2 regions of the Pantoea sp. PGP6 genome follow, and region 2 is predicted to be linked to the other one. Evidence: predicted binding sites of a transcription regulator. Region 2 holds the regulator's gene; the other holds the start of a gene.
What was found. Region 2 encodes ArgR, which controls arginine synthesis, uptake and breakdown. Its sites were predicted from a motif close to ANTGAATAAAAATACANT; they were not measured.

Region 1 (3,417 bases), 320 kb from region 2:
TCATTGGAGAGGTTTTGCAGCGTATTAAGCAGTTCCTTACGATGAGTGTCATTACCTGCACGGGATGACTTGGAGAGCTTACGGATGGTTTCCACCCGGTCGAGGATGTTCTCGCCCAGCGCATCCTTAATCGTATCCCCGAGCAGTTTGCCGAGCATACTGACATTACTTCGCATTGCGGAATATTGTTCGTTCATTGGACCCTGACACCCTTATCGTCTTGAAAAACTTCTACACCCGACCCTTTTCAGGCAGCAGAAAAAGCAGCAACTTTATCTTCCCGGTAATGTACGGGGAATTTGCTCAGTTGCCGCCTGTCTGCAATCTGAAAATATCTGGATAGTTACCCGGTGGGCATAACAACGTCTTTTATCTAGCCACGTAAACCTGTCCACGTCAAATGCGTTAAAGTGGGGCGAACGTGCGGCTAACTAACCGAAATTCATGGAATTTATTTGGGACGGAGCGGGATAAGTTATTCTTATTGTTAAATCCCGCAGAATGACCGGGCATTTTACTGATATCACAGTGAAATGCCCCATTTGCTGTTAATCAGTGACAAAAATGCTGCACAACCTGACTGATAAGCGCCCGCGTCGGCTTAATAAATGCGGTATCAATAAATTCGTCTGGCTGATGCGCCTGATTGATCGAGCCCGGTCCCAGTACCAGCGTCGGGCAGAGCTGCTGAATAAAGGGTGCCTCGGTGCAGTAGTTCACCACTTCGGTTGGCGTACCGAGTAATTTCTCGACCACGCTGACCAGTTCATGGTTCGCCGGGCATTCGTAACCCGGAATCGGCGGATGCAGCTCTGCGACCGTCACACGGCCAGGCCAGCGTGCACTGACCGGGGCCAGCGCGTCGTTCAGCAGTCCATCCAGATCGCTGAGCGATAAGCCCGGCAACGGCCGGATATCCATATGCAGTTCACAGCAGGCGCAGATGCGATTAGCCGCATCGCCACCGTGAATATGCCCGAAGTTCATCGTGGGATAGGGAATAGCGAAACCATCGTGGTGATAGCGCTCTTTTAGCGTATTGCGCAGTTGCATCAGATGGGTGATCGATTCATGCATCAGTTCAATGGCGTTGACGCCGCGCGCCGGATCGCTGGAGTGGCCCGACTTGCCTTCAATACGGATCACGTTCGACAGGTGCCCTTTGTGTGCGCGAACCGGCTTGAGTGAGGTCGGTTCGCCAATGATGGCGCAATCCGGACGCAGCTGGGTCGATTCAGAAAAGTATTTAGCGCCGGCCATGGTGGTCTCTTCATCGGCGGTGGCGAGGATGTAGAGCGGCTTGCTCAGCGTCGTGACATCCACATCCCGCAGCGTATCGAGAATAAAGGCGAAGAAGCCTTTCATATCTGCGGTGCCGAGGCCGTAGAGTTTGTTGTCGTGCTCGGTCAGGGTAAAGGGATCGCGGGTCCAGCGGCCATCGTCGAACGGCACGGTGTCAGTATGACCGGCTAACAGCAGCCCGCCTGCGCCGTCACCGGTCCGGGCCAGCATATTAAATTTATTGCGGGTGCCGGGCACCGGCTGAACTTCAACGCTGAAGCCGAGGTCGCGAAACCAGCCAGCCAGCAAATTGATTAAAGTTTCATTACTCTGGTCCAGTGCGGCATCGGTTGCGCTGATTGACGGTGTGGCGATCAACTGGCGGTAGAGTTCGATAAAAGGCGGTAATTTTGTCTTCACTGTTGACGGTCCTTGAGTTAGGATGTATCAATATTCATGCATTAATAGTGAATAAAAATACATTAACGTCGTCTGCATGTGAACCTTAAATCGCTGCAAACGACATTGTGGGCAACGGGGCAAGGCCGCGACCCGGAACGTGTGACTGTAAAAAGGGTTACAGCCTGATGTTGAATACGCTGATCGTGGGTGCCAGTGGTTACGCTGGCGTAGAGCTCGCCACCTTCCTGAATCGCCATCCAGATATCAACATAACCGCTTTAGCGGTTTCGGCGCAAAGTCCCGATGCGGGTAAGCGCTTGTCCGATCTGCATCCGCAGCTGAAAGGGGTGGTGGATCTGCCGCTACAGCCGTTGAGCCATGCGGCGGAATGGGCAGATAAAGTGGATGTGGTTTTTCTGGCGACGGCCCATGAAGTCAGCCACGATCTGGCTCCGGAATTTCTCAAGGCCGGTTGTGTGGTATTCGACCTGTCCGGTGCCTTCCGCGTCAATGATCCCGCGTTTTATACCCGCTTCTATGGCTTCACCCATCAGCATGGCGACTGGCTGGATAAAGCGGTCTATGGCCTGGCGGAATATCAGCATCAGCAGATTAAGCAGGCACAGCTGGTGGCCGTGCCGGGTTGTTACCCGACGGCGGCCCAGCTGGCGCTGAAACCGCTGGTGGAGGCGGGCCTGCTGAATACGGCACAGTGGCCGGTGATCAACGCCACCAGCGGCGTGAGCGGCGCAGGGCGTAAAGCCAGCGTCGGCACCAGCTTTTGCGAAGTCAGCCTGCAGCCTTACGGTCTGTTCAACCATCGTCATCACCCGGAAATCGTGGCGCATCTTGGTACGCCGGTGATTTTCACGCCGCATCTGGGCAACTTCCCGCGCGGTATTCTGGCGACGATAACCTGCCGGTTAAATCCGGGCGTGAGCCGCGAAGACGTGGCGGCAGTGTTCCAGCGCGCGTATCACGATAAGCCACTGGTCCGGCTCTACGAGCAGGGCGTTCCGGCACTGAAAGCGGTGGTGGGTCTGCCTTATTGCGACATCGGTTTTGAGGTACAGGATGAGCACCTGATTGTGGTGGCCGCCGAAGATAACCTGCTGAAAGGCGCCGCGTCGCAGGCAGTCCAGTGTCTGAATATCCGCTTCGGCTTCCCTGAAACCACCTCACTGACCTAACGGACGAGTAAACCATGACCAATCCATTGATTATCAAGCTGGGCGGTGTGCTGTTAGACAGCGAAGAAGCGCTGGCCCGTCTGTTTGATGCGCTGCTGACTTATCGCAGTGCCCATCAGCGTCCGCTGATTATTGTTCACGGTGGCGGTTGCCTGGTGGATGAGCTGATGAAAAAGCTGGCGCTGCCGGTGAAGAAAAAGAACGGCCTGCGCGTCACGCCGGCCGATCAGATCGACATTATTACCGGTGCGCTGGCGGGAACTGCCAACAAAACCCTGCTGGCGTGGGCCAAAAAAACCGGCATCAACGCGGTTGGCCTCTGCCTTGGCGATGCCGGCATGGTTAACGTCACCCCGTTTGATGAAGAACTGGGCCACGTGGGTCACGCCATGCCGGGTAACCCGGCGCTGATGAACACCCTGCTGGCCGCTGGTTATATGCCGGTCGTCAGTTCTATCGGCATCACTGACGACGGCGAACTGATGAACGTCAACGCCGACCAGGCTGCGACGGCGCTGGCATCGACCCTTGGCGCTGATTTAGT
Region 2 (3,417 bases):
ATGCCGCTGCGTCACGAACTGCATCAGCTGATTCTGAGCGGATTTGAGCAGCACGGCATTGAGATGCCGTTCCCGCCATTCCAGATGCGGATGGAAACACTGGGCAAGAAGCTGCCGGCCAGCAATGGGGCACCGGCCGCACGCGCCTATAAATCGGGCGGCCTGTAAACGACAACGCCCGGCTTAGCCGGGCGTTGTTGGGTTTACGCGGTGATTACTGCTTCACGAACGTTTCGCCCTGCTCAATATCTTTCTTCAGCGTCTCCAGCATACCGTTCAGCGCCTGCTGCTCGAATGGGCTCAGGCTACCAATCGATTTGCGTTCGGCAATGCCATTTTTGCCCAACAGCAGCGGCTGTGAGAAGAAACGCGCATATTCGCCGTCCCCTTCAACATAAGCACACTCCACCACGTTGGCCTCGCCGTTAAGCGCCCGCACCAGCGATAAACCGAAGCGTGCCGCAGCCTGACCCATCGACAGCGTAGCAGAACCGCCACCGGCTTTGGCCTCTACCACTTCGGTCCCGGCATTCTGGATGCGTTTAGTGAGATCAGCCACTTCCTGCTCGCTGAAGCTGACGCCTGGCACCTGCGACAACAGCGGCAGGATGGTCACGCCGGAATGGCCGCCGATAACCGGTACCTCAATCTCACCCGGTTGCTTGCCTTTTAACGCCGCGACAAAAGTATTGGCGCGAATGATATCCAGCGTGGTAACACCGAACAGCCGATTTTTGTCGTAGACGCCGTGTTTTTTCAGGACTTCAGCCGCAATCGCCACCGTGGTATTGACCGGGTTGGTGATCACGCCGATTAACGCTTTTGGCGCGGTGGTCGCCACCTGATCAATCAGGTTGCGCACAATGCCAGCGTTAACGTTGAACAGGTCGGCGCGGTCCATACCGGGCTTACGTGCCACACCGGCGGAGATCAGTACCACATCGGCACCCTGCAATGCTGGCGTGGCGTCTTCTCCACTAAATCCCTTGATAGCCACCGCAGTAGGAATATGGCTGAGATCGACGGCAACGCCCGGCGTTACCGGCGCGATGTCATACAGTGAAAGTTCTGAACCTGCGGGAAGCTGGGTTTTGAGTAGAAGTGCGAGCGCCTGGCCTATGCCGCCAGCGGCACCGAGTACGGCAACTTTCATTCTTAACTCCTTATTAAGGTGGGGCAGAGAAGAGCCGGAATTCCATCTGTGTCAGACCTTAATCAACAGCTCAGGTGATGACGCGTATCCGTTGTTAATTCTACGTATTTTCACACGTGATCTCCGGATTCAAAAGTTACATATCATCTTAATACCTGAATGACCGACAACTTTGCCGTCGGCAGACAGAGAACGGCTACGTGCGTTTTCTGTTACTACACCACCAATAATATAACAACTTTGCAACCTTCGCCTTTCGGTGCTGTGACAGGGGTTTTGGTCTGAGACGATTTCTTTGCTATTATCGCCGCCCGCTAGCCGCCCGAACCCTGCTCATCAATCAACCGATTGCATAAAAATGCATTTAAATGCATAATCACCACTCTGCCGCGGGCGGATGTGCGGTTATTCCCTCTATTTATTGGTAACCTATGCGAAACCCATCGAAACAAGACGATCTGATCAAGGCTTTCAAAGCCTTATTAAAAGAAGAAAAATTCAGTTCCCAGGGCGAAATCGTTCAGGCGCTCCAGGATGAAGGCTTCGAGAACATTAACCAGTCAAAGGTTTCTCGTATGCTGACCAAGTTTGGCGCGGTACGCACCCGCAATGCCAAGATGGAGATGGTTTACTGCTTGCCCGCCGAGCTTGGCGTGCCTACCACCACCAGCCCGTTAAAAAACCTGGTTCTCGACATCGATTACAATGATGCGCTAGTGGTGATTCATACCAGCCCAGGCGCTGCGCAGCTGATTGCGCGCCTGCTCGACTCACTGGGTAAATCGGAAGGCATCCTCGGCACCATCGCTGGCGATGACACCATCTTTATCACCCGCGCGCGCGACTTTACGGTTAAGCAGCTGCACGGGGCGATTCTTAACCTGTTTGAACAGGAACTCTGATAACAGAGCGGTTGATCGGGCCTCACGCGACCGTTCAACCGCCCTTTCTGCTCGCCCTGCCACTTACCCTGCCCTATTCTCCAGTAGATCAAACAGTTAATCCGAACTCTGTCCTGCTTTCGCCAATGCGAATATTGGTCATACCTTTTGGTCTGCTTAACCTTTTGCGGTATTTTACACTGCTTTACATCACCACTCTGGCGACATTACCCAGATCTAAATCAAAGACCAGTCTGATCGACCACGTATTTTCGCACAAAAAGATAAAGTGATTTATCTGCCTGTTTTTGCAATAAAAAACAGCGAAAAGGTCATTTTTCCGCCGTTTTTTATAACGTTGAGTTATTAAAAGTAGCCATAAGGATAAAGAATCACAAAAAAACATTATTAGCGGGGTATTAATTTCTTCCGTTATTAGTTCTATACTTCTTTTCGTGATGCAAATCACACCAACTAAAAAGATAAAAATTGACGACGAGGAAAAATACATGAACGTAAAAACTACTATCGCAACCCTGAGCATTCTCTCTGCCCTCTCTTTTGGTGCTGTAGCAGCAGAATCTGTCACCGCTGCGCAGGCGCAGGATCTGCAACCGGCGGGTACCATTAGCGTCAGCGGCGTAGCGGGCTCACCGATGGAAATTAATCAGCAGCTGAGCGAAAAAGCCGATCAGCAGGGTGCAAAAGCCTACCGCGTGATTGAGGCTTACAACAACGGTAACTATCACGCTACCGCCCGTCTGTACAACTAAGCCCAGCGCAACCCAATATCGCCAGCAGCCCACTTTTTGACGCGCGGTTATGCGCCTCGGTGGGATGAGGCAACACAGTTTCAGGAGAGTTGATCATGAAAACTACATTTGCTATTGCCGTACTCAGTCTGGCCTCCGTGTTCTCAGTCGGTGCCAGCGCAGCCAGCCTGGTCTCAAACCAGCAGGCACAGAGCCAGAATCTGCAACCGATGAACCAGACCATCAGCGTCAGCGGTCGGGACGGCGATCAGACCAATATCCGTCAGGTCCTGTCTGAGAAAGCCGATGCTCAGGGTGCCAGCCACTATCGCATCATCGAAAACAACCAGGACGACACCTATCACGTCACCGCTGAGCTGTATAAATAATTAACCGTTATGACGCCGTGAAAGGCGCATGAGAGACAAGAGTCGACGACCCGCTTCTTCTTTTCACCGCAGGTTGTTGAACGTATTGAGGAGACGAAAAATGAAAATCAAAACAACCATCGCTACAGTCAGCCTGCTTTCCGTTATGGCGTTCGGCGCATCTGCCGCGCAGCTGGTAACCGGCGAGCAAGCGCAGAATCTGCAGCCTGCGGGCACCGTAACCATCAGCGGTACAGCGGGTG

Region 1: a site for ArgR is predicted at 1,748-1,765, ahead of argC (N-acetyl-gamma-glutamyl-phosphate reductase). Genes of this name have one in related genera too.

The regions. Positions count from the first base shown of each region.
Region 1 is NZ_JBQBMA010000001.1:195,508-198,924, forward strand. It holds gene ppc (phosphoenolpyruvate carboxylase) at 1-197, opposite strand, end outside; gene argE (acetylornithine deacetylase) at 553-1,701, opposite strand; gene argC (N-acetyl-gamma-glutamyl-phosphate reductase) at 1,869-2,873, shown strand; gene argB (acetylglutamate kinase) at 2,888-3,417, shown strand, end outside.
Region 2 is NZ_JBQBMA010000001.1:517,138-520,554, reverse strand. It holds gene mscM (miniconductance mechanosensitive channel MscM) at 1-168, shown strand, start outside; gene mdh (malate dehydrogenase) at 215-1,153, opposite strand; gene argR (transcriptional regulator ArgR) at 1,585-2,055, shown strand; gene yhcN (peroxide/acid stress response protein YhcN) at 2,544-2,807, shown strand; gene ACLIBF_RS02505 (YdgH/BhsA/McbA-like domain containing protein) at 2,903-3,175, shown strand; gene yhcN (peroxide/acid stress response protein YhcN) at 3,276-3,417, shown strand, end outside.